DNA from 4 places in the Microcoleus sp. POL10_C6 genome. Region 4 is predicted to be linked to each of the others. Evidence: riboswitches for the same ligand, from Rfam matches in the RefSeq annotation. Region 4 holds a riboswitch; each other region holds the start of a gene.
What was found. A riboswitch is a leader RNA that binds a small molecule or an ion and turns the genes downstream of it on or off. The one in region 4 is predicted to bind cobalamin.
Positions count from the first base shown of each region.

Region 1 (5,192 bases), on a different contig from region 4:
GCTAACTTATCAACCCAGACGCGCTGGTTGTCCAAATCAGCAATTAATTCCCCAGAATTAACGCGCCAAATTCGCACTTTTCCATCTTGTCCGCCAGCAGCTAGGAATTGACTGTCGCGGGAAAAAGACAAGCAATCGGCTGATTTACCCGTAGCAGTTTGTAGCATTTGCAAGGACAATTCATTAACTGCCCCTACTGCCACCAGCATCACTTCGCCCGCACCAGAACAGACTGCTAAAGTTTTGCCGTCCGGCGACCAAGTAACAGCAGTTACGTAGTCAGACAGCATTTCTTTAGCGTGAAATTGCAGGGTTAGTTCACTTTTATTTGTCTTTTTGTTAACCATATTTATTGAATCTGAGATGTTGCACTATTCTTAAGAACGGGCAAGATGCCCGTTCCACAAGAGATGAATTTTATTCCTGTGGAACAGGCATCTTGCCTGTTCCATTCCACAAGAAATGAATTTTATTCCTGTGGAACAGGCATCTTGCCTGTTCCTAAAAGGCTGATTAAAAATGCTTCAATATGCCAGTTAAACCAGACATTTCCGAAAATCCTCTTTCAATTGATTTTCATTTAAGTTGCGACCAATGAATACGAGTTCGTTTTTCGGAGTTTCTGTAGCTTTCCAAGGTCTATCCGGTCTGCCATCGAACAGCATATGCACTCCTTGAAAAACAAATCTGTTGTTTTGTCCAGCCATATTCAAAATGCCTTTTGTCCGAAAGATATTCGGGCCTTGAGTTCGCAACAATTCGCCGATCCAATCGCTAAATTTGTTGCCATCAATAGCACCAGGTTCGACTATTGCTACGGAAGTTACTGTTTCGTCATGTTCGTGTTCGTGTTCGCCCAAAAAGTCGGGTTCGATTTCTAATGCCCGGTTCAAATCAAATGCTTTAACGCCCAACAAAGCATCCATTGCTAATTCAGCGTTGCGGGTGCGGTGAATTTTGGCCATTGCATTCATTGCACGAATTCGCTTTTCTAATTCTGCCAATTCTTCGTCAGTTACTAAATCTGTTTTGTTTAGTAAAACTACATCTGCGAAGGCAATTTGTTCTTGAGCTTCGTCTGCATCCCAGTGCTGCCAGATGTGCTTGGCATCGACTACCGTGACAACTGCATCTAGCAGTAATGTGTCCCGCATATCTTCGTCTACAAAAAATGTCTGAATTACGGGCGCGGGGTCGGCTAAACCTGTGGTTTCGATAACTATGTGGTCGAATTTGTCGCGCCGCTTCATTAAGTTACCGATAATCCGAATTAAATCACCTCGGACTGTACAGCAAATGCAGCCGTTGTTCATCTCAAAAATTTCTTCGTCGGCATCAATTATCAGTTGGTTGTCGATGCCTACTTCGCCAAATTCGTTGACGATGACTGCAACTTTTTTGCCATGTTCCTGTGTTAAAATGCGGTTCAGTAGCGTAGTTTTGCCTGCACCCAGATAGCCTGTGAGAACAGTAACAGGAACTGATTCGATCGCCCCAGCAGTCACCATACTTGACCTCGATTTTTGTACAATGATAACCATTATCGCTATTTTACACCAGACTTGCTGGCAGTGGTCACAATATTAAATAATGTTAATTAATTGTTCGTCAGAGCTTGGAGGAGCGAGTTTTGCCAATAATATTTGCTGCAATTCAAAATATCCATCAACCCGCCCCTCTCAAATGACAATTAGTTGTTAATCATAGCTGCAATTCGATCGCGCTCTAACTCTCGACCGATCAGCACTAATTTGGTTTGCCGGAGTTCGGAAGGTTGCCAAGGACGATCGTAAAAATATTCTATCCGCGAGCCCACACCTTGCAACACCATCCTCATCGGTTTCTTGGGAACCGCCACAAACCCTTTAATCCGATAGATTTCCTCCTGCTGCATCAAGGATTGCAGTTTTTTTACCAAAGCTTCAGGTTCAAATTCGCGATCGGCAATAAAGTAAGTCGAGTTAATATCATCATCATGTTCATGTTCCTCCTCAGTGTCGTGGTGACTGGGGCGAGACTCCAAATCATCCTCAACCGCGGCATTAAATCCCATGAGCACATCAGGGTTAATTTCGCCACCTTTGCAGGGTACAATTTTTACACTCGGACGTAACTCTTGCTGCAACCAGCTTTGGACTTTCTTGTGAGTTTCCGCATCTACGCGATCGACCTTCGTTAAAAGTACCATATCGGCACAGGCTAACTGGTCTTCAAACAATTCCTCGATCGGAGTTTCGTGATCTAAACTATCATCAGCCTGCCGCTGTGCCATCAAAGCATCGATATCACCGACAAAAGAACCGCTAGCAATAGCTTCGCAATCGACAACAGCAACAACACCGTCCACTGTAGCACCCGTCCGAATTTCCGGCCAGCGAAAAGCTTGAATCAAAGGTTTAGGAAGTGCGAGGCCCGAAGTCTCAATTAAAATACAATCAATTTGTTCTCTGCGCTTCAACAATTCCTGCATAGTCGGCAAGAATTCCTCTTGAACAGTGCAGCAAAGACAACCATTTGTTAGTTCAACAATATTGCTGCTTACAGTTTCTTCTTCGTCGCAAACTTGGCAATCGCGCAGCAGTTCTCCGTCAATTCCGATTTCGCCAAATTCGTTAACCAGAACAGCAATGCGGCGACCTTGATTATTTTGCAATAAGTGGCGAATTAAGGTAGTTTTGCCGCTACCGAGAAAACCAGTGATGACAGTAACAGGAATTTTGTGCATTGATAATTTTGTTGTTGTGTGATTGAATATCTTTCAATTTTGGGTCAGTCAATTGCTGACAGGAAACTCGTTAAACCGACAGTCCGGCAGGGGTTTAAACCCCTGCCTCAAAGCGAAAGTCCTCTCAAGAAAACTAATGAGTTTAAAATTTTTATTCTCAGTCCTCTTTAGAGGACTTTCGCTATTAGCCAGGCACTTAAGTCCCTGGCGGATTGGTGGCATTAGTTGTCACCAATGGGCAGAGCATGGTAACGAGAAATGCTCTAGTTTCCCAGGGGTGGAATCTTTGCTAAAACGCCTTTTTTCAGAGCTTGAGGACGCTCAGACCAAGGCAACAAACCGTCGGGTTTAGCATAGTATTGACCAGCGCATTCAAGTACCGCCTCGACGCTTTCCGAGTCATTTGCTGGTAAATCGCCAAACAGATAAGTGTACTTTCCAACAGCAGCAAAACACACCGCACAAGAGTGACTGCAAGCACTCATGCACTCCACCTCTTGAATCTCAAACTTATCAGAAAACTCCCAATCTTTAGCGAGTTGCGACAAATTTTCCATGAATTGTTGACCGCCGCTTTTGCCTTCTCGCTTGCCGTTTTTCCAAACACTAGCGCAAGCAGTGCAAACAAATAGACTGTGCTTTGTGCGTACAGCCGTGTTAATTCCATCCATCATCCGTACCTCGCAGATGCGTTCAAAAGTGAGTTAGATATCGGCGGGCATTCTGACTTGAGAAACCCCAAGGGTTTCATTACAGTTGCGGGACAGCGCCGGACTTGCACCGAACTTTCCCCGTTTCCTCTAACGGCTGCTCCCCGCTAGAACCGATCGCGAAATCACATCATACCGCACTTGCCGCCTTTTTTCAAAAAAGTTATGTTTGTAGGAGCGATCGTTTCGTTCGTAGTAAGGACTTTAGTCCTTATAAGATAACGGCTTCAGGACTAAAGTCCTTACTACCAACCATAGTAATTACCTATGAACGCTTTTCCTGACTTTTCCAAACATGGCTATCAAATAAGTCGCGAACTCGGATACAACAGTTTGGGCGGTCGCGTCACCTATCTCGCCACAAAAATTAACACAAAAAAATCCGTTGTAATTAAGCAATTTCAATTTGCCCAATTAGGTGCTAGCTGGACAGAATACGAAGCTTACGAACAAGAAATTAAAGTGCTGCAAAAACTGGATTTTCCGGGCATTCCCCGCTATCTCGATTCTTTTCAAACTGACAGTGGTTTCTGCATGGTGCAGGAATACAAAAATGCCGAATCTGCTGTCGCGCAGACTTTTTCCGTGCCCGATATCAAGCAAATTGCGATCGCAACTTTAGATATTTTAGTTGACCTGCAAGCTCAAAAACCGCCGATAATTCACCGCGACATTAAGCCCGAAAACTTGTTAATAGATGACCAGCTCAATGTTTATTTAGTAGACTTCGGTTTTGCTCGTCTAGGAGGTAGAAATATCGCGGCTAGCAGCGTTGTCAAAGGCACGATGGGATTCATGCCGCCGGAGCAAATGTTTAACAGGAAATTAACAAAAGCCTCCGACCTTTACGGCTTGGGGATAACACTAATTTGCTTGTTAAGTGGTACGAAATCTGCGGATGTCGGTAATTTAGTTGATGCCAATTATGGCATTCATTTCCGGCATTTAGTACCGCCATTGCAGCAGGGTTGGATGAATTGGTTGGAGAGGATGGTAGCGCCGAGATTGCAAGACAGATATCCATCGGCTGCGGATGCTTTAACTGCGCTAGAATCTTTGGATGTCAGCAGCTTGCCTAAAGTGAGAATTGAGCGCGATCGCATTCAATTCATCGCCGCAGAATATGGAGAAAAAGTAACACAAATCGTTACCGTTAGCAACCCTATTCCGGATACAATTTTAGCAGGTCGATGGGAAGTAGCACCGCACCCGAACGATCCGCCACATACTCCTTACGACCACCCTTACATCTCCTTTGAACCGCAGAAATTTGAGGGCAATGAGGTTAGGTGCAAAATAACGGTAGATACGAGCAAATTGCTAGCAAGTAAAATTTATCATCGCCAGATGATACTCCATGTTAATTCCGATCCAGATACCCAAAAAATTGAGATTCAAGTTAAAAGTGCTCCTCTTATAGAACCCAAGAAAATGCCATATTTGTTTAAAGATAGAGGGAGTTTTATGTTGGTGTTTATCTGCGTCGGTTGGCTGCTAAGCAACCCGATGGATCCACCGATGTTTTTCACGTTAATAGCTGTCCTACTTCCGGGTTTTGCAGCAGCAGAAAAGACGCTCTATACAGAAAAAGAAAAGACTATATATACAACAGGAAATAAAACTGTAAATTGGTTTCAATCTATCTTAGGAGGCACTTTAGGGATTACAGCAATATTGCTGGCAGCGACTACTGTTTTATCACTTGTTGGTAGTGGTTTTGGTAATAGTACGGGTAAAGAAATCGCTTTACTTGTTGG
Region 1 covers NZ_JAUBRB010000021.1:91,548-96,739, forward strand. Annotated here, with positions in the region: gene QUA34_RS14265 (WD40 repeat domain-containing protein) at 1-347, opposite strand, end outside; gene QUA34_RS14270 (GTP-binding protein) at 537-1,508, opposite strand; gene cobW (cobalamin biosynthesis protein CobW) at 1,691-2,725, opposite strand; gene QUA34_RS14280 (DUF1636 domain-containing protein) at 2,989-3,399, opposite strand; cobalamin riboswitch at 3,422-3,568, opposite strand; gene QUA34_RS14285 (serine/threonine-protein kinase) at 3,703-5,192, shown strand, end outside.
Region 1: linked by a shared signal. The riboswitch ahead of QUA34_RS14280 (DUF1636 domain-containing protein) and the one ahead of QUA34_RS29095 (energy-coupling factor ABC transporter permease) in region 4 are both predicted to bind cobalamin.

Region 2 (5,192 bases), on a different contig from region 4:
ATCTGACTTTCAAGTGGGAACAACCACTCATTTTCAAAATCAAAGTGGTCAAACACCTGATTCAAGATATTTCAGGTGTGGAAATACAGAAGATTGAGGATAGTGAGAGTATTAAGTATCGTGTATGTCTGGTGCTGGAGTCAGGCAAGCGGTCTGTGCCTTTAACTTCATACTTCAGCACTGGTTTGGGAGACAAGCATAAAAAAGCCGAAGTCATTGCGACATTTCTGAATATCAAAAATTACGGTCTCGAAGGCTTTCCCAGACAACAAAATTCTAGCGAAGAACTTCAATGGGAGACTATAGAGGAGGAGATTGTCCACTGGGAAACTGCAATTAGAAGTGACTCCAATGATGCTGATTCTCACATCAGATTGGCATCGGCTTTGCTTAACCAAGACCAAATAAAAAACAAACAACAAGCAATAAGCCACCTAAAACAGGCAGAGGCTATTTTCAAAACTAAAGGCTATGACGAGGAAGCAATGCAGGTTTTCCAACTTTGGGGCGCGCTCTATTGGGGACTTCTGGGAAAGTGAGGTTTAGATGGAATTTTCTCTTCCCAGGCTCTGCTGGGAATACTTACCCCGAGGTTCGGCCTCCAAACACTATCAAAATAAGGAGAAAAAATCATGTATCAAGATACTAACAAAAGAAACAGCCCGCCGCCCATTTTTTTTATTATTGTACTCGGCTTAATTGGGTTTGGCGCATACAAGTTCCTTCCCGGTTTATTGAATGCCAAAAGTTCAAATACATCTACACCGACAACGAGCGCATCGGGAGCGATCGCAAGTCGCATCAGTTTAGGAAATCGGCTATTGGTAACATCCCAAACAACAGCAGAAAAAAAAGCCGGCGTTGAAGCTTTTGTCAATGGAGATTACCAAGCAGCCGTCAAAAAATTTCAGGATTCGCTGCAACAAAATCGCAACGATCCCGAAACGATTATTTATTTGAATAATGCCATTATTTATTTGAATAAGACCCCAGCCAGCAATGGTTCCCCCTTAAAAATTGCTGTCAGCGTCCCCATTGGTAGCAACCCCAATGTCGCGCAAGAAATCCTTCGAGGTGTCGCCCAAGCTCAGGATGAAGTCAATAATAGCGGTGGCATCAACGGTGCAAAACTGCAAGTAGAAATTGTCAACGATGACAACAGTCCAGAAGTGGTCAGAGATGTTGCAAAAGCATTAACAAACGATGCAAGTATACTAGCAGTAATTGGACACAATGCTAGCAACGCATCTCTCGAAGCTGCTCCGATATATCAGCAAGAAAAACTGGTAATGGTAACACCGACTAGCTTTGCCAATAATCTATCAGGATTTGGCAGCTACATATTTCGGACAGTACCCAATATTAGCGTCATGGCTGCTCCCTTAGCAGAATATGCAGTCAAAACAGCAGGCAAAACTAATATTGCTATTTGTTACGACTCCCAAGCACCGGATAATATATCATTTAAAGATGAATTTGTGGCATCTCTTACTGCTGCTGGCGGCAAATTAGTTCCCACTGTTTGCGACTTTTCACTCCCTTCTTTTAATGCGGAAAATGCCCTCGCCGATGCTGTCAGCAAAGGTGCACAAGGATTGATGGTAGCGCCCCACATCGATCGCATTGACCGTGCGATTTCTCTGGCTCGCATCAATCGAGGCAAATTGCCACTCTACGGCAGCACTACGCTCTACACCTTTCAAACTTTAAAAGACGGACAAAAAGACGTTGACGGGCTTGTTTTGCCCGTTCCCTGGCATCCTGAAACTAATCCCGGTAGCCGTTTCCCAGAAAATGCCCGCCAGCGTTGGGGAGGAATTGTGAATTGGCGAACAGCAACGAGTTTTGACGCGACTCAAGCTGTGATCGCTGGCTTGCGGCAAAGCAATACGCGGGAAGGATTGCAACAAGCACTCAGAAATGCGAGTTTTTCGACAGCAGGAGCAAGCGAGGATGTGAAGTTTTTGCCCACGGGCGATCGGGCTGGTAAGCCGATTTTAGTGCAAGTTAAACAAGGAGGAAGCACTGGCTATAACTTTGTCCCGCTGCGGTAAGTTTGTTAAGTGCGATCGCGCTCACATCTTGCACATTCTCAATCAGCCTTTCAGGGGCGGGCCGAATGCCCAACCCCTACTCCCCACAATAAAATTCCCTCTTTGTGGAACAGGCATCTTGCCTGTTTTTTAGCATGATTAAAATCTATTTTTCTGTTGAACTACCCAAATTTTTAAGATAAAATGAAATGAGTAGATTAAAGGAGAGCGTTGTGTATGATCGCGCCAGTTGAAACCAAAACCTACACCGCTGAGGAATATCTAGAATTAGAAATCAATTCTCAGGATCGGCATGAATTTATCAATGGGGAGATTGTTCTGATGGCTGGCGGCACACCGGATCACAATGAAATTACCACTAATTTAGTTGTTGCGCTGAAACTGGCGTTAAAAGGGAAACCATATCGGACTTTCAGTTCGGATCAGCGGCTTTGGGTTCCGCAGCTTAATAATTATACTTACCCGGATGTGATGGTGGTAGCGCGCCCGATCGAACTGCACTCTGGACGGACGGATACAATTACGAATCCGCTGCTAATTGCTGAGGTGCTGTCTAAAGGTACTAGAGCTTACGATCGAGATGAAAAGTTTGCTGCTTATCGCACTATTCCTAGTTTTAAGGAATATTTATTAATCGACCAATATCGGCTACAGGTGGAGCAATATTCTAAAACAGATGCGAATAAGTGGATTTTTTCGGAATATAGCTGTATGGGCGATAGGCTGACTTTAACCTCTATTCCTGTGGAGATTTCGCTGGCAGATTTGTATGAAAATATTGAGTTTGGTGAATAGGCGGACGCTTTTTTGTCAAATATCCCCAATAGTGGTAATATTCCCGTATATCGATCGGCTCTGATGGAGAACAGCCATCAGACGCAAGGGGGAAAGTTCGGTGCGAATCCGGCGCTGTCCCGCAACTGTAATGAGATCGTTGGATCTCTGAGTCAGGATGCCCGCCGATTTGTTTACAATCATGTTTTTCATCTGCGAGGTATGGATGATGGTGAGTTTATTATTTTTTTTATTATTGGATTGGGGTTTTTTAACCGCAGATATCAGCAGATAAACACAGATGAACGCTGATGTAATTCGATTTGTGTTCTGAAGGGTATCTTATTTTAAGGGAAATGAAAAGAAATGCGAGTTGAAGATAGTGTTTGGCAGGGTAGTTTTGGCTACTGGCAAAACTTGTTTATTCACCAAAATATTTTGCCGATCGGGCATACTGCTTGGAATGGTTTTTTGCATCGAGGACGAGGCTTGGTTGCTTGCAAAATCAATACTCCCATTAATGGCTCGGTGAATTGGAGTGTAGATACTATAAAGTACGATTTGCAATTTATTTCCGACTTGGAGGCAACCGTTTATTTACAGCAACTAGAAATAGAGGAAAATACTGTTTCCAATCTGCTGCAAATCATTGCTAGTTATGAACCCAAGGAAGCAATTATTTTTTTGTCGATCGCCAACGGTCACATTGATATCAATTTGTTGCAAAAGTTGGCAATTTCTCCTGTTGAGTGCTATGAACAAGTATGCAAGCGCTGGGAAGAATTTCAACTCTGCCCTAAATCCTAAAACTTACTAAAATTTCCGAATGCCGCAGCCAAAATCAATCGAAATTTCCAAAGTAACTCGCTACCAAAATGCAGCGCTTAATTACTATTTGGGCCTGACAGATTCGCCCTACCTTCACTACGGCTATTGGGAAACCCTACCTGTGCCCGCTGACGAACTAACGATCGCCCGATTGCGCCTCGCTCAGCAAGCTTATACTGTAAAACTGTTGGATGCAATCCCCAAAGGCACTCATACGATACTCGATGTGGGCTGCGGGATTGGCGGAAATGCGGCTTATTTGCTCGATCGAGGTTTTGCAGTCGAAGGGCTCGCACCCGATCCGTTTCAACAGCAGCGCTTTCTTAAGTGTACGGGCGATCGGGCAATCTTCCACCTCACGAGGTTTGAAGACTTCAAAGCAACCCATTTCTACGATCTTATTCTCTTTAGCGAAAGTAGCCAGTATATGTCGGCTGTTGATATTGCTAACGGTGCCGCCAAAATCCTCAATCAGGGTGGCTACGTTTTGCTGGCTGATATGCTACGATCTGATGCTAATTATAAAGAGGGAATGTTCTCTAATTGTCATGTTGTTACGGAACTTCATGCAGCATTAAAGCAGGCTGGATTCACTTTAGTAAAAACTGAGGATATTTCCGCCCATATTTTGCCAACAATCGATTTGTATGTAGATACTTTCCGCCGATATGGACTAAATACAATGATCTATGTTGCAGATTTGATTGCGATAACAGTTCCGCCCGTCCACAAATTCCTGCGCTGGATATTTCGCCGCTGGTTCAAGAAGTTGGTGGTTGAAGGATTGGAGGCAAGTCAACTTTTTGAGCAACATCTCTGTTATGAAATGCAACTTTGGCAGTTGTCAAAATCTGATCTAGGCTGACACAAATATAGCAATTCAATTCTACATCCTTTGTAATTTTCTTACTCCCTCCCCTTGATAAGGGGAGGGTTGGGGAGGGGTAAAAAGTTGACGACTGCTGCAAGGATTGCTATAGAATGGAAATCGGTAATCGGTAATTAGTAATCATTCATCGGTAATCGGTAATTGGAGGCAGAGCCTCCGGGTATTTATTCCCAGGCAGAGCCAGGGAACAAGGCTATAACAAATAACAAATATGTCTCAATGGATTCTCGAATTCGATCGCACTTCCTACTCCTATCCCTGCGGTTCGCGAGTGGCAATTCAGGGTTTAAATCTAAAAGTCCCCGCTGGCAAACGGTGCGGGCTGATCGGTCAAAATGGCTGTGGCAAAACCACCTTTTTTCTGTTAGCAAATGGCTTGTATCAACCGCAACAGGGAATCATTAGCTGGCAAGGTGAACCCTTTAGCTACGATCGCAAATCTTTGATGCAACTGCGCCAACAAATCGGACTCGTCTTTCAAAATCCCGAACATCAATTAGTAGCTTCGACGGTAGAAGAAGATATTTCCTATGGATTGTACAATTTAGGCTTGAGAGAATCCGAAATTGCTCAACAGGTGCAACAGGCGATCGAGCAATTCGATCTAAGCGAACTCACCCGCGAACCAATTCACAATCTCAGTTTGG
Region 2 covers NZ_JAUBRB010000069.1:672-5,863, forward strand. Annotated here, with positions in the region: gene QUA34_RS26210 (hypothetical protein) at 1-539, shown strand, start outside; gene QUA34_RS26215 (ABC transporter substrate-binding protein) at 633-2,054, shown strand; gene QUA34_RS26220 (Uma2 family endonuclease) at 2,271-2,849, shown strand; cobalamin riboswitch at 2,888-3,032, shown strand; gene QUA34_RS26225 (hypothetical protein) at 3,195-3,635, shown strand; gene QUA34_RS26230 (methyltransferase domain-containing protein) at 3,655-4,521, shown strand; gene QUA34_RS26235 (ABC transporter ATP-binding protein) at 4,757-5,192, shown strand, end outside.
Region 2: linked by a shared signal. The riboswitch ahead of QUA34_RS26225 (hypothetical protein) and the one ahead of QUA34_RS29095 (energy-coupling factor ABC transporter permease) in region 4 are both predicted to bind cobalamin.

Region 3 (5,192 bases), on a different contig from region 4:
TGCGGGTCAAGTCCTGATTTTCACTTTGCCGCGCCTGCCGTTCTGCATCATCTTCTGGGGCAAGTACATCATCTTGCATCGGCAGAGCAGAATATCCAGCCGCATCCACGGCATCCTGAATCGCTGCTACATCAGTTTGGCTGGGATTATAGGTAACGCTGGCTTGTTCAGCTCCAAAATTAACATTGCACGTCTCAACTCCCGGAACTGAGCGGATTGCCTCTTCGATGTTACTTGCACAAGAGGCACAACTCATGCCTCGCAGTTTCATAGTGGCGTTTTCCATACAAAATCTCCTTATTTTCATCCTTAAAATGGGTCTGAGAAATCTTTAGTGACAGGTAACGGGATAACCTGCCACTGTAATTGCCTCTGTAATGGCGGCTTCAGATGCTTGAGTTTGGATATTGACCAGTTTGGTTTTGGGATCTGCCTGAACATTTGCGGCGGCATCTACTGTCTTGATGGCTTTGGTAATGGTTTCGCCACAAGCTGAACACGCCATGTTAGGGACTTTTAGCTGTAGTGTCATGGTTGTATTTTTCCTTTCCTTTGAGGGGTTAATCCTATCTTGCAGTATCCAGTCCACTGGAGTGTCAAGGGGGAATGAAAAGAAATTTTTGAGAACCTCTAAAAAGGAGAAATCAACACCCTGGACACCATGATCTGCTGTCTCTTGAATCCCTAGGGCGTGTTTTCAAAGTCGGTGTATCCTAGATTGGGGCGCCGATCGCACGCAGGGAGTCATGCTTCCCTTCAATCAAGGCCAAGTGTGGACCTGTCCCTTCTGCGCCAATACGGTTCAGTTAAGGGCTATGCAGTGCTTAAAACAATAAATACAGGAGGATTCATTATTATTCCAGTACCTCTGTGTTTAACTTGTTTAGAGCGAAATTTTGAGACAGGCTTTTTCACAACTCTTGGGTTGTTTCTATGAACCATTTCAGGTAGAAGTTGGTCAAGTATCTCTAAAGTTAACCAATTCAAAAGAAGAGAATTTCTTGTGGTTGTAACCGCTGGAATTTTGGCAGAGCACGACGAATCACTCGTAATGTTCCAGTAAAAGACAGACGCAATGGTGAAACACCGGCACTGCTTGCAGCTTGAAAAATTAATGACCGTACAGCTCTTCGGTCCTAGTAGTAAACCATAAATTTCTTGTACCACTTCTTTCGGTCTTTGAGAACGAATATGAGTTTTTCTTCCCAATAAATGTACTTTGACTTCATCAATAGTATTCTCGACTTCCCAACGTTGATGATATTCACAAGCAAGTGACTGGGCTGGAAATTTTTCAGCGTCCAACAAGCTCGTAATTAAACGATATCTAATTTGTGTGACTGGGTGTTCGGGAGCCTCAATTGTGTACTCAATTACTCTTACCTGTATGGGCTTAAATCTTTTTTTTCTTAGTTTGCCTGATGGATAAATCTTTCCTCAAATATGAACCATCATCTAATAGTGTTTGGTTTAAGAATTTAACGTTGGATGGAATTCGCACTCTTCTACTCACAACCTTTACTGACTGTAGCTTCTACCATCGCATAAGAATGTAAGCCTCTATCCCACATCAATAGCATTCCTGGCGTTACTGAGCGTAACAACTTTAACGCTCTTACTCTTTCTCCCATTTTATATGGACACATTAAGGCATCAAATATTAAATGTGTTCCTGCCTCTACCGCAATCGCAGATTACTAGAAAATAGTCTGCAATAACAGCCAACTATTTAATCCTACTATAATACTAGCCACTAACCAAGCTAAGGCTTTCAGCCAAAATGGATTCACAAACTCTCCCATTAAGTTGCGGTTTGAGGTAAACATTACCAAGGGAATTACTGCAAAGGGTAATTGCAAACTGAGAATCACTTGACTGAAAACCAGTAAATTAGTTGTACTGCCTTCACCAAACAAGATAATTACGATCAAAGCCGGCACAATTGCAATCAGTCGAGTCAGCAAGCGCCGCAACCAAGGTCGCAGCCGAAAATTTAGAAACCCTTCCATCACAATCTGTCCTGCTAAAGTTGCTGTCAAGGTTGAGTTCTGCCCCGAAGCCAATAAAGCAAAGGCAAAAATTGCACTAGCAGAACCCACACCCAGTACCGGAGAAAGCAGTTTGTAAGCATCTTGAATTTCTGCTACTTCTTGATACCCGGAAAAATGAAAGCTTGCAGCCGACAATATCAGAATTGCTGAATTAATAAACAAAGCTATTGACAGCGCTACGGTGGAATCAATTGTGCCAAATTTAATTGCTTCCCATTTTTTATCAGCAGTTTCTTCCCAAGAGCGAGTTTGCACGATCGACGAATGCAAGTAAAGATTGTGCGGCATCACAGTTGCCCCCAAAATACCCACCGCAATATAAAGCATTGCCTGATTTTGCAAAATCTCTAGGCTGGGAACATAACCGAGTAAAACTCCTCCGGCATCAGGTTTTGCAAAAATCATTTCTGCAATAAAACAACCGCCAATAATTGCAATAATCGTAATCACCAAAGCTTCGATATAACGAAAGCCTTTTCCTTGTAAAAATAATACCATTATTACATCTAGCGCAGTGATGCACACTCCCCAAACTAAGGGAATACCAAATAGCAATTGCAGTCCGATCGCACTTCCAACAAGTTCAGCTAAATCGCAAGCAGAAATAGCAATTTCACAAAGTATCCACAGCAAAAAACTGACTCGCGGACTGAAATAATCTCGACAAGCTTGTGCCAAATCTCGTCCCGTTGCCACTCCCAAACGCACGCAGAGTGATTGCAGCAAAATTGCCATCAAATTAGATAGCAAAATCACACTTAATAGCGCATAGCCAAACTTGGCTCCCCCCGCTAAGTCAGTCGCCCAGTTTCCGGGGTCCATGTAACCCACTGAAACCAAATATCCCGGCCCTGCGTAGGCCAGCATTTTACGCCAGAAACCTTTGCTGTTGGGAACGGGGACGCTGCGGTGGACTTCAGGAAGGCTGGGTCTGTTTTCGGGGTGAGTCATTGGTTTTATTGTTAAATAATTTTCATATTATTTTCATAATCTCACAAATTCTGTTAAATTTCATCAGTCGTATTGCTCAAAATCCGCCAAAGTTGCAAGAAATATGAAGTTGTGTATTTTTTATCTAACACTCCAGGTAATGTGAATGCAGCAACAGAATGTGTGATATGCTCTGAATATCAAATCGGTTCTGGTGAGGAACAGCCACCAGAGGTAACGGGGAAAGTTCGGTGTAAGTCCGGCACTGTCCCGCAACTGTGAAGGAGACAAGTTCTCCAAGTCAGGATGCCCGCCGATGCCCAAATTTACTTTATTCATCTGCGAGGTACATGATGACTACTCAATCTTCTTCTTCTTCGGTTTGGCAACAAACGGCACGGTTGACGCTTTCAACACCCGTGCAAGCGACGCTCTACATCTCCCTATGCGCTTTGACTGTCTGGACTGTTTACTTTACAACTTATCCCGCCGTCCATAACAAGGTACACTCTCTGCGCCACCACACTTTGATGGTTAGTTGTCACTAAACAAGATTGTTTTTATTTGAGATATTGCAGTGCGATTCGTTTAACCTGTTGGGGCGGGTAAACCTGCGAGCTTTCTCAGAGTGCAGACAGGTTAAATAAACCCGCCCCCACCCCGCGCGAGATTCCTTAAAAGTCCAGAATTAAAATGTCAAAATTAAAGTTTTCTGCGCTCATCAGTGCTGTCTGCATGATGAGTATCTTTTTCTATGGTTGGGTAGGGTTTTCGCAGTCTCCACAATCAACTGTGCGACTGACTTCTGAACCCCCAATCAGCCAGATTTTACCCTTTGAAGCCGAGGCAACTACACCTTTATCTCCAGTGTCGTTAAAGCTGCAAGCTTTAGATGCAGCGGGGATTCCTTTAGAGAATGCTCGAATTAGTTTGACAATTTTAACTCCGCCTAAAAATCATTGGTTTACCACCGATTTTCCGATCGTGGAGGGAACAAAGTTGCTGGATATAGAGGCTGTTGCAGCTAAAGGTGAGTTACAAATCCAGCAAATGCTGCCCATTAGGGGAAATTATCAATTGTTAGCAAAGGTGACTCCGATCGCAGAAAATGCTTTTACTCCTATTCAGCAAACTTTAACACTATCCGTGCCGGAAAACGGGGTGAGGTATCGCAATTTTGGGATTTTAGCTGTGATTTTGTTGGTTGTTGGGCTAGGTGGCGGCTTGGCGATTGGAGGAAAGCCCAAAATCCAAGCAGGAGAAATAGCGCCTGAAAGAGTGCGATTGCTGTTAAGTGGGGCGATAATAATTGCGATCGCTACCTTGTTATATGTTAATGTCAGTGCTGAAATTGCCCAGTCTGAGATGTCGATGCCAATGTCTCACATGACAGAATCTAAACCGACAGAAAAAACTAGCCCCATTGTGCAATCTCAGGGTTTACAGGTGCGACTTTCTGGAGATGTTAGTGCGACAGTAGGGAAAGCTGCTAATTTACAAGTTCAAGTCACCGATACCAAAACAAATCAGCCAGTCACAGATGTATTGTTCAATGTTAAAGTCACCCAACTCGAAAATGATTGGATTGCTTTTGCCTACAAAGGTGTCCCGGATGCAGCCGGAAAACTGATATGGCAAGAGCAGTTTTTTGATGGCGCACCTCACAAAGTAGAGGTAGAAGTTTCTCCCCAACCCAACGGGGCCCGTCAGTTTTCACCATTCCAGGTTTTACAAAGTATTGAAGTTGAGGGAGTCGCGCCTCCTCTTTCAGTGCGGTTGACTGTTTTAGCTTACTTTACAGGCATTGTAATCGCGGGGATGGCGATCGGATTTGGATTGCAGCGCCGTTTGCTTGGGCTGCGGGTGAGAGTAGGGCGCATTTAACCGGATTTCGGATAATTTAATTTAAGTGCGATCGACTATGATTAAGTCGATCGCCAGAAATCACTCTTGTCAACGTTCCTGATTTGAGAGCTCTTTAAATTCGCGAGTTCCCTGATAGCCAGATAAATCCGCTAACTCCTGCAAAGATTTTTGCCCTTGGTAAAACTTACCGTTAATTTCCCAAGTGGGAGTCCCTTGAATCTTCGCAGCTTCGCAAAGATCCCGCCGAGCATTTTTCCCTTGAGGATTGCACTCAATATAATTGATAATGCCCGCCGCTTCTTTGCCGAAACTTGCTTTCTGTGCTTGACAATGATCGCAGGTAAA
Region 3 covers NZ_JAUBRB010000004.1:58,432-63,623, forward strand. Annotated here, with positions in the region: gene QUA34_RS03485 (heavy metal translocating P-type ATPase) at 1-286, opposite strand, end outside; gene QUA34_RS03490 (heavy-metal-associated domain-containing protein) at 332-532, opposite strand; partial or broken gene QUA34_RS03495 (transposase) at 984-1,688, opposite strand; gene QUA34_RS03500 (Nramp family divalent metal transporter) at 1,698-3,002, opposite strand; cobalamin riboswitch at 3,171-3,313, shown strand; gene QUA34_RS03505 (CbtB-domain containing protein) at 3,332-3,529, shown strand; gene QUA34_RS03510 (hypothetical protein) at 3,675-4,865, shown strand; gene QUA34_RS03515 (vitamin K epoxide reductase family protein) at 4,935-5,192, opposite strand, start outside.
Region 3: linked by a shared signal. The riboswitch ahead of QUA34_RS03505 (CbtB-domain containing protein) and the one ahead of QUA34_RS29095 (energy-coupling factor ABC transporter permease) in region 4 are both predicted to bind cobalamin.

Region 4 (5,192 bases):
TGATTGTTTTCAATCCCGGTCGTACTGGCGATTTTTTGATTATTTTCGGCAACTGTCACATCTTTGATTTCATCGACTTTGCCTAAAGGAATATAGCGATATCGTTCGGTGTTGTAGTCACCGGTGAACACATATTTTTGCGTTTCAGTGACTAACATATCTCCGTTGGTCTGAACGTCGATTAGGACATTAATATTCTCCCAGTAGAAGGGTAGTTGTTGGGCGGCTACCTGAGTTAGTGTGACTATAAATATGGTCAATAAGGTGGTGAATAAATAAAGTATTTTTTGTAAATGCCGTTTGTTCATAATATAATTCCTACCTAACCGCTATTGATTACAATCATTCAATAGATTTCTTGTAAGGTCAATTCATAAAATTCATTACTTTAGTTCATAAAAGTCATACCTTTAGTCCGGCAGGGCTTGAAACCGTACCCCCAAATAGTAACGGAGGACGCGGCAGTGCGGTTTCCCTACCCCAAAATAATCGATCGCTCCCCTCGGATATAATCATCACCCGATTAATTGTCGGAGGACACGGCAGTGCCGTTTCCCTACCTCAAAATCATTGCTCATCCCCGCGAAAGATGTAACCATCGCCCGATTAATTGTAGGGAAACGGCACTGCCGTGTCCTAACTGGGGGTGATCTCAATATTCCTAATAAATTTAGCGTTGAAATACCGCGCTTAACAAAGTTAAAATTGTGCAGCCAAACAAAGCTTCAAATGTATATCTTCGCGAAGGTTTGTAAGGGTAAGAATTCCAAACGCGCAGTTTTCCATTAAAGCCGCGCGACGCTAAACTCAACGAAACTTGACGGTAGTTTTCCAAAGTTCGCTGAAGCAATTGCCCGATTAAAATGCTTAAACTCTGCATTCCCCGCTTCCAAGTGCGGTAGCCACAACGCGAGTTTTGGGCTATCCAAAGTTCATCGGCGATCGCCAATAAGCTAAAAATAAACCGATACATTAGTAATAGCAGTTCTGTGACCAACTCTGGACAGCGTAATTGTCTGAGAATCTGCAAGATTTCGGTAAATGGAACCGTCAAGAGAATGAAATACATACAGCTTGTCGATGCGAAGGCGCGGGCAAATAACAAGCTCACTTGGTATATTCCCGTGCGACTCACATACAGATAAAAAGTGCCGATGCTAATGCCCCAACCTTGCCAAATATCCCACCCAATTGCAGGGATACGATCGCCCGCAACCGCACCCAGCGCCAAAGCAGGCAAACTTGTCAGCAAAAACATCAACGGTAGCGACAGCAACCGCAAATACAGTTTCCCCGGAATACCCGCATAGACGACGATCCAGACAGCCAACCAAAGGCCGATCGACAATTGGACTATCGCCCCAGAAACTAGAGACAGAATTAAAAGGGCGATCGCAAATGATAACTTGTGAGATGGCGGCAACCCCCGCAAGCGATTTGTATAAGCGAGACTATCAATCTGATGGTTCATTCCGACGATTTATTATCAGACTGCTGCCGAGATTGCGATCGGCCTTTATACAACCCAATGACGTACCCAACTACGCCAGCCCCGATCGCCGCTTGAGACGCAAACAATAAACTTGAAATTTCTCCGCTAGCCGGCTCAAACAAGTGATTGAACCAAGGTTTATAACCCGGTTGAATTTCAGTAATTGCTTTCTTAGCTTGGTCATCGGCACCGCCATATTCACCCCGCACAAAAACGAGAGGAAACGCTGCAAGAACAATCACAGCGCCAGCCAACAGCCAATTTTGCCGCGAAGTAGATTGGTGATTTTTTGTAGTTTTTTGACTCACGGCGCCTCACTCCTGTCTCAATAATTTCAAAGTTTCTAACTCCGGCTTCCCGTAAGAATGCAGCCAGTTCCAGACCAATAGAGTCAGCAATCCCTCACTGATAGCCAGGGGTACTTGAGTGATAGCAAAGATGCCAGCAAACTTGAGAAACGAAGCCATAAAACCGCCACTAGCTGCCGGGAAAGCTAATGCTAATTGAATCGAAGTCGTCACATAAGTCAGCAAATCTGCCAAAGCCGCAGCACAAAAAAATGCCGCCCGCTGGCTGCCAGTTCGCAACAGCAATTGATAGATAAAATACGCAGCGAAAGGGCCGACAATCGCCATCGAAAACATATTCGCTCCCAGCGTTGTCAAGCCACCATGCGCTAACAGTAACGTTTGAAAAAGCAGAACTAAAGCCCCCAGTACCGCCATCACCGAAGGGCCGAACAAAATTGCACCCAAACCCGTACCCGTCGGGTGAGAACAACTGCCCGTTACCGAGGGAATTTTTAAAGCAGAAAGCACAAAAGTAAACGCACCCGCCAAAGCAAGCAATAGTTTAAGTTCCGGGTGTTCTTTTGTAATGCGAGTAATCGATCGCAAACCTACTGCAAAAAAAGGCAACGCCACCATCCACCAAAACGCAGCCCATTGCACCGGCAAAAAACCTTCCGAAATGTGCATAGCTGCGGCGGGCGTTGCCGAGCCCAGGACAATATAACAACTCAAGCCAGCCATCAATCCCAAGCTGACCAATTTCCGATTTCTGGTCTTCACGCTGAACCTCGCAGATGAGACTATGTAAATTAACACATCGGCGGGCATCCTGACTCAGAAAGCGACATGACTCTCATTACAGTTGCGGGACAGCGCCGGACTTGCACCGAACTTTCCCCGTTTCCTCTAACGGCTGCTCCCCATTAGAACCGACTGGTTAGACATAGTTTAGTCGATCGTGTAAGTCTCAGCAAATATTTTACAAAAATTCATTCAGATTAACTCAGTCAAAATTACCTATCATATTCTCTTCTTTTCCTTTGCGTCTTCGCGGTTCGTTCAATAAATACTATCGCTCAACAAATCAACGGTATAATATTAGTGAGTTTTGAGGAAAGCCGCAATGTTACAGTACAACTTGCCGAGGAACTTGCCCTCCGCCGATGAACTACCAGACTCGGATGAAACGCCTGTGGATAACGAACTGCAAGAGCTAATACCAGGGTTGTTAAAAGCAATATTGCTCATAGTTTGGTCAGAACGCATGGACTGGTTTTTTGGCATAGATATGGGTATTTATCATCACCCTGACGAACCGCCCATTGTCCCAGATGCTTTCTTAAGTTTAGGAGTAGAAAGATTTTACGACGAAGAATTGCGTCCCAGTTACGTGCTGTGGGATGAAAATGTTCTGCCTACTTTTGTGCTAGAAGTAGTTTCTCCAACTTATCGCAAGGAATACAGCACAAAGTTGGAGGAATATCAAGCTTTAGGCGTACTTTATTACGTCATTTATTCTTCCCGCCGCCGTCGTAAACCCCGTTTAGAAGTACACAAGTTAGTCAATGGAAAGTATGAATTACAGCCAGGAAATCCAGTTTGGATGCCAGAAATTGGTTTGGGGATTGGTTGTGAAAGGGGAAGTTATTCTGGGGTGACAAGGGAGTGGTTGTATTGGTATGATGCCGATGGAAAACGTTATCTGACTCCTGAAGAACAGGTGAAAGAATCCACGCAGCGCGCCCAACAGGAAGCCCAGCGCGCCGATCGACTAGCTCAGCGATTGCGGGAGTTGGGGATAGATCCTGATAATCTGGGCTGATGGCAATCAAGAGTACCAGACTGACCGACTCTAGACGCTCAGAAACCGGGTTTTTCAACCGAGATCGATCGTCCTCAACAGAGGATTTTCTGGAAAAAACCCGGTTGCTGCGTCCAGAAATGTGTGAATATTTATCGCAAAAATCAGGAAAGATCGAGCTAGATTTGGGAAAAACAGAGAGTTGGACGGCAAACATTGAGATCCAGCTCGAAAACATGAAAATTAGGAGAGGTTGTTAAATAATGGTCATGAATCTGCGTTCTTACGATATCATCTGTTTTGGTGATGAAGTTCCAGGAGTTCTAGCTGTTATCTCGGCCTCCAGAGAATATCTTCGCCGCACAAAGCGTTATCCGCGAATTCTACTGATGTCGAAAGCAAGCTTGCAAGAAGGAATTGGCGGGCATTTGGTACGAGGTGGCCTTGCTTATTTAGATAGAAGTCAGATTAGTGAAGAACTTCAACAATCTTTAAAGTTAGATACCTTTGGTTCACCGGCGACAATCTATAAAGAATTTTTACAAAAATCCGGCGTTAAGGCAATTGCACTTGACCCCCGCAAAGCCAGTGCAGCGCTGAAAGAAATGCTGGTACAAGCTGGGGCAGATCTCCTCAGCAAAGTAGAAATTAAATCAGTTACTAAAGAAGGCCAAAAAATTGCCAGTATAACCACCTCTCAAGGTTTAGTTTATGCCGGCAAGCAATTTATTGATGCCACTGTCAATGCCGAATTAGCTCAAGCTGCCGGTGTGAGAAAGCTGAAGGGATTTGAAACATTTGGTCTGCCTAATTCAGAACTTCCAGTCACCCTCGTTTTTGAAACCCAAGGACTCAGTGCAAGAGCACTGAAAGAATTCGATTACATTTATCTAAAACGCTTTACCAACCGGGCCGATGCAGAGAGTCAAAAATTTTTGCTGTACGCTGCCGACAAGGATGCCCAACTAGCAGAACAACTCCGGCGGGAAATGACCGACACTAAAGGCAATCTCAAAACTCTGTGGGCGGGTAACGATTACATCGATGTTCGCTCGCCAGCTCTATCTGTAGCTTACCACTCCTTTAGAGGAAGAAAACTATCTTTTCCTGAAACCGGCATAATTCTAGATGAGGGAAATATAGCCATACTTCCAAATGATAGACTTTCGTGGAATGCGCTGTTATTTGCAGTCACCGCCAGCGAAGCAGAAGCCTTAGCTAGAAGCGGGAGCAAACCCACGGCTAATATGCAAAAAGAGATGTTATTTATTACAACTTGGCTGAGGAGTTTGGGGGCTACTTCTATTACTTATTCCTCAGAACTTTATATCAGACACGCTGGCAATGTGACGGGAGTTGTAGAACCTTTAACTGGCGCACAAATGCTGTTAGGTGGCGTACCTGCTAATGAAGCCCTGGCAACATTTAGCTATCATTTTGATGTACGGGGGGGCATCCCGGGTATTCGCGATAAAGCAACTCATCTAGGATGGTTTAAAAGTCTGAGTTTTAAACACCCTATCTTTAATGTTGGCATCCGCCACGCATTAATTAAAAACGTTCCTAACCTGGCAGTGGTCAGTCCGTGTTCTGGATTTGAAGGATTTGC
Region 4 covers NZ_JAUBRB010000099.1:4,057-9,248, reverse strand. Annotated here, with positions in the region: gene QUA34_RS29110 (DUF2207 domain-containing protein) at 1-308, opposite strand, end outside; gene cbiQ (cobalt ECF transporter T component CbiQ) at 671-1,471, opposite strand; gene QUA34_RS29100 (energy-coupling factor ABC transporter substrate-binding protein) at 1,468-1,800, opposite strand; gene QUA34_RS29095 (energy-coupling factor ABC transporter permease) at 1,807-2,523, opposite strand; cobalamin riboswitch at 2,585-2,731, opposite strand; gene QUA34_RS29090 (Uma2 family endonuclease) at 2,906-3,604, shown strand; gene QUA34_RS29085 (FAD-dependent oxidoreductase) at 3,853-5,192, shown strand, end outside.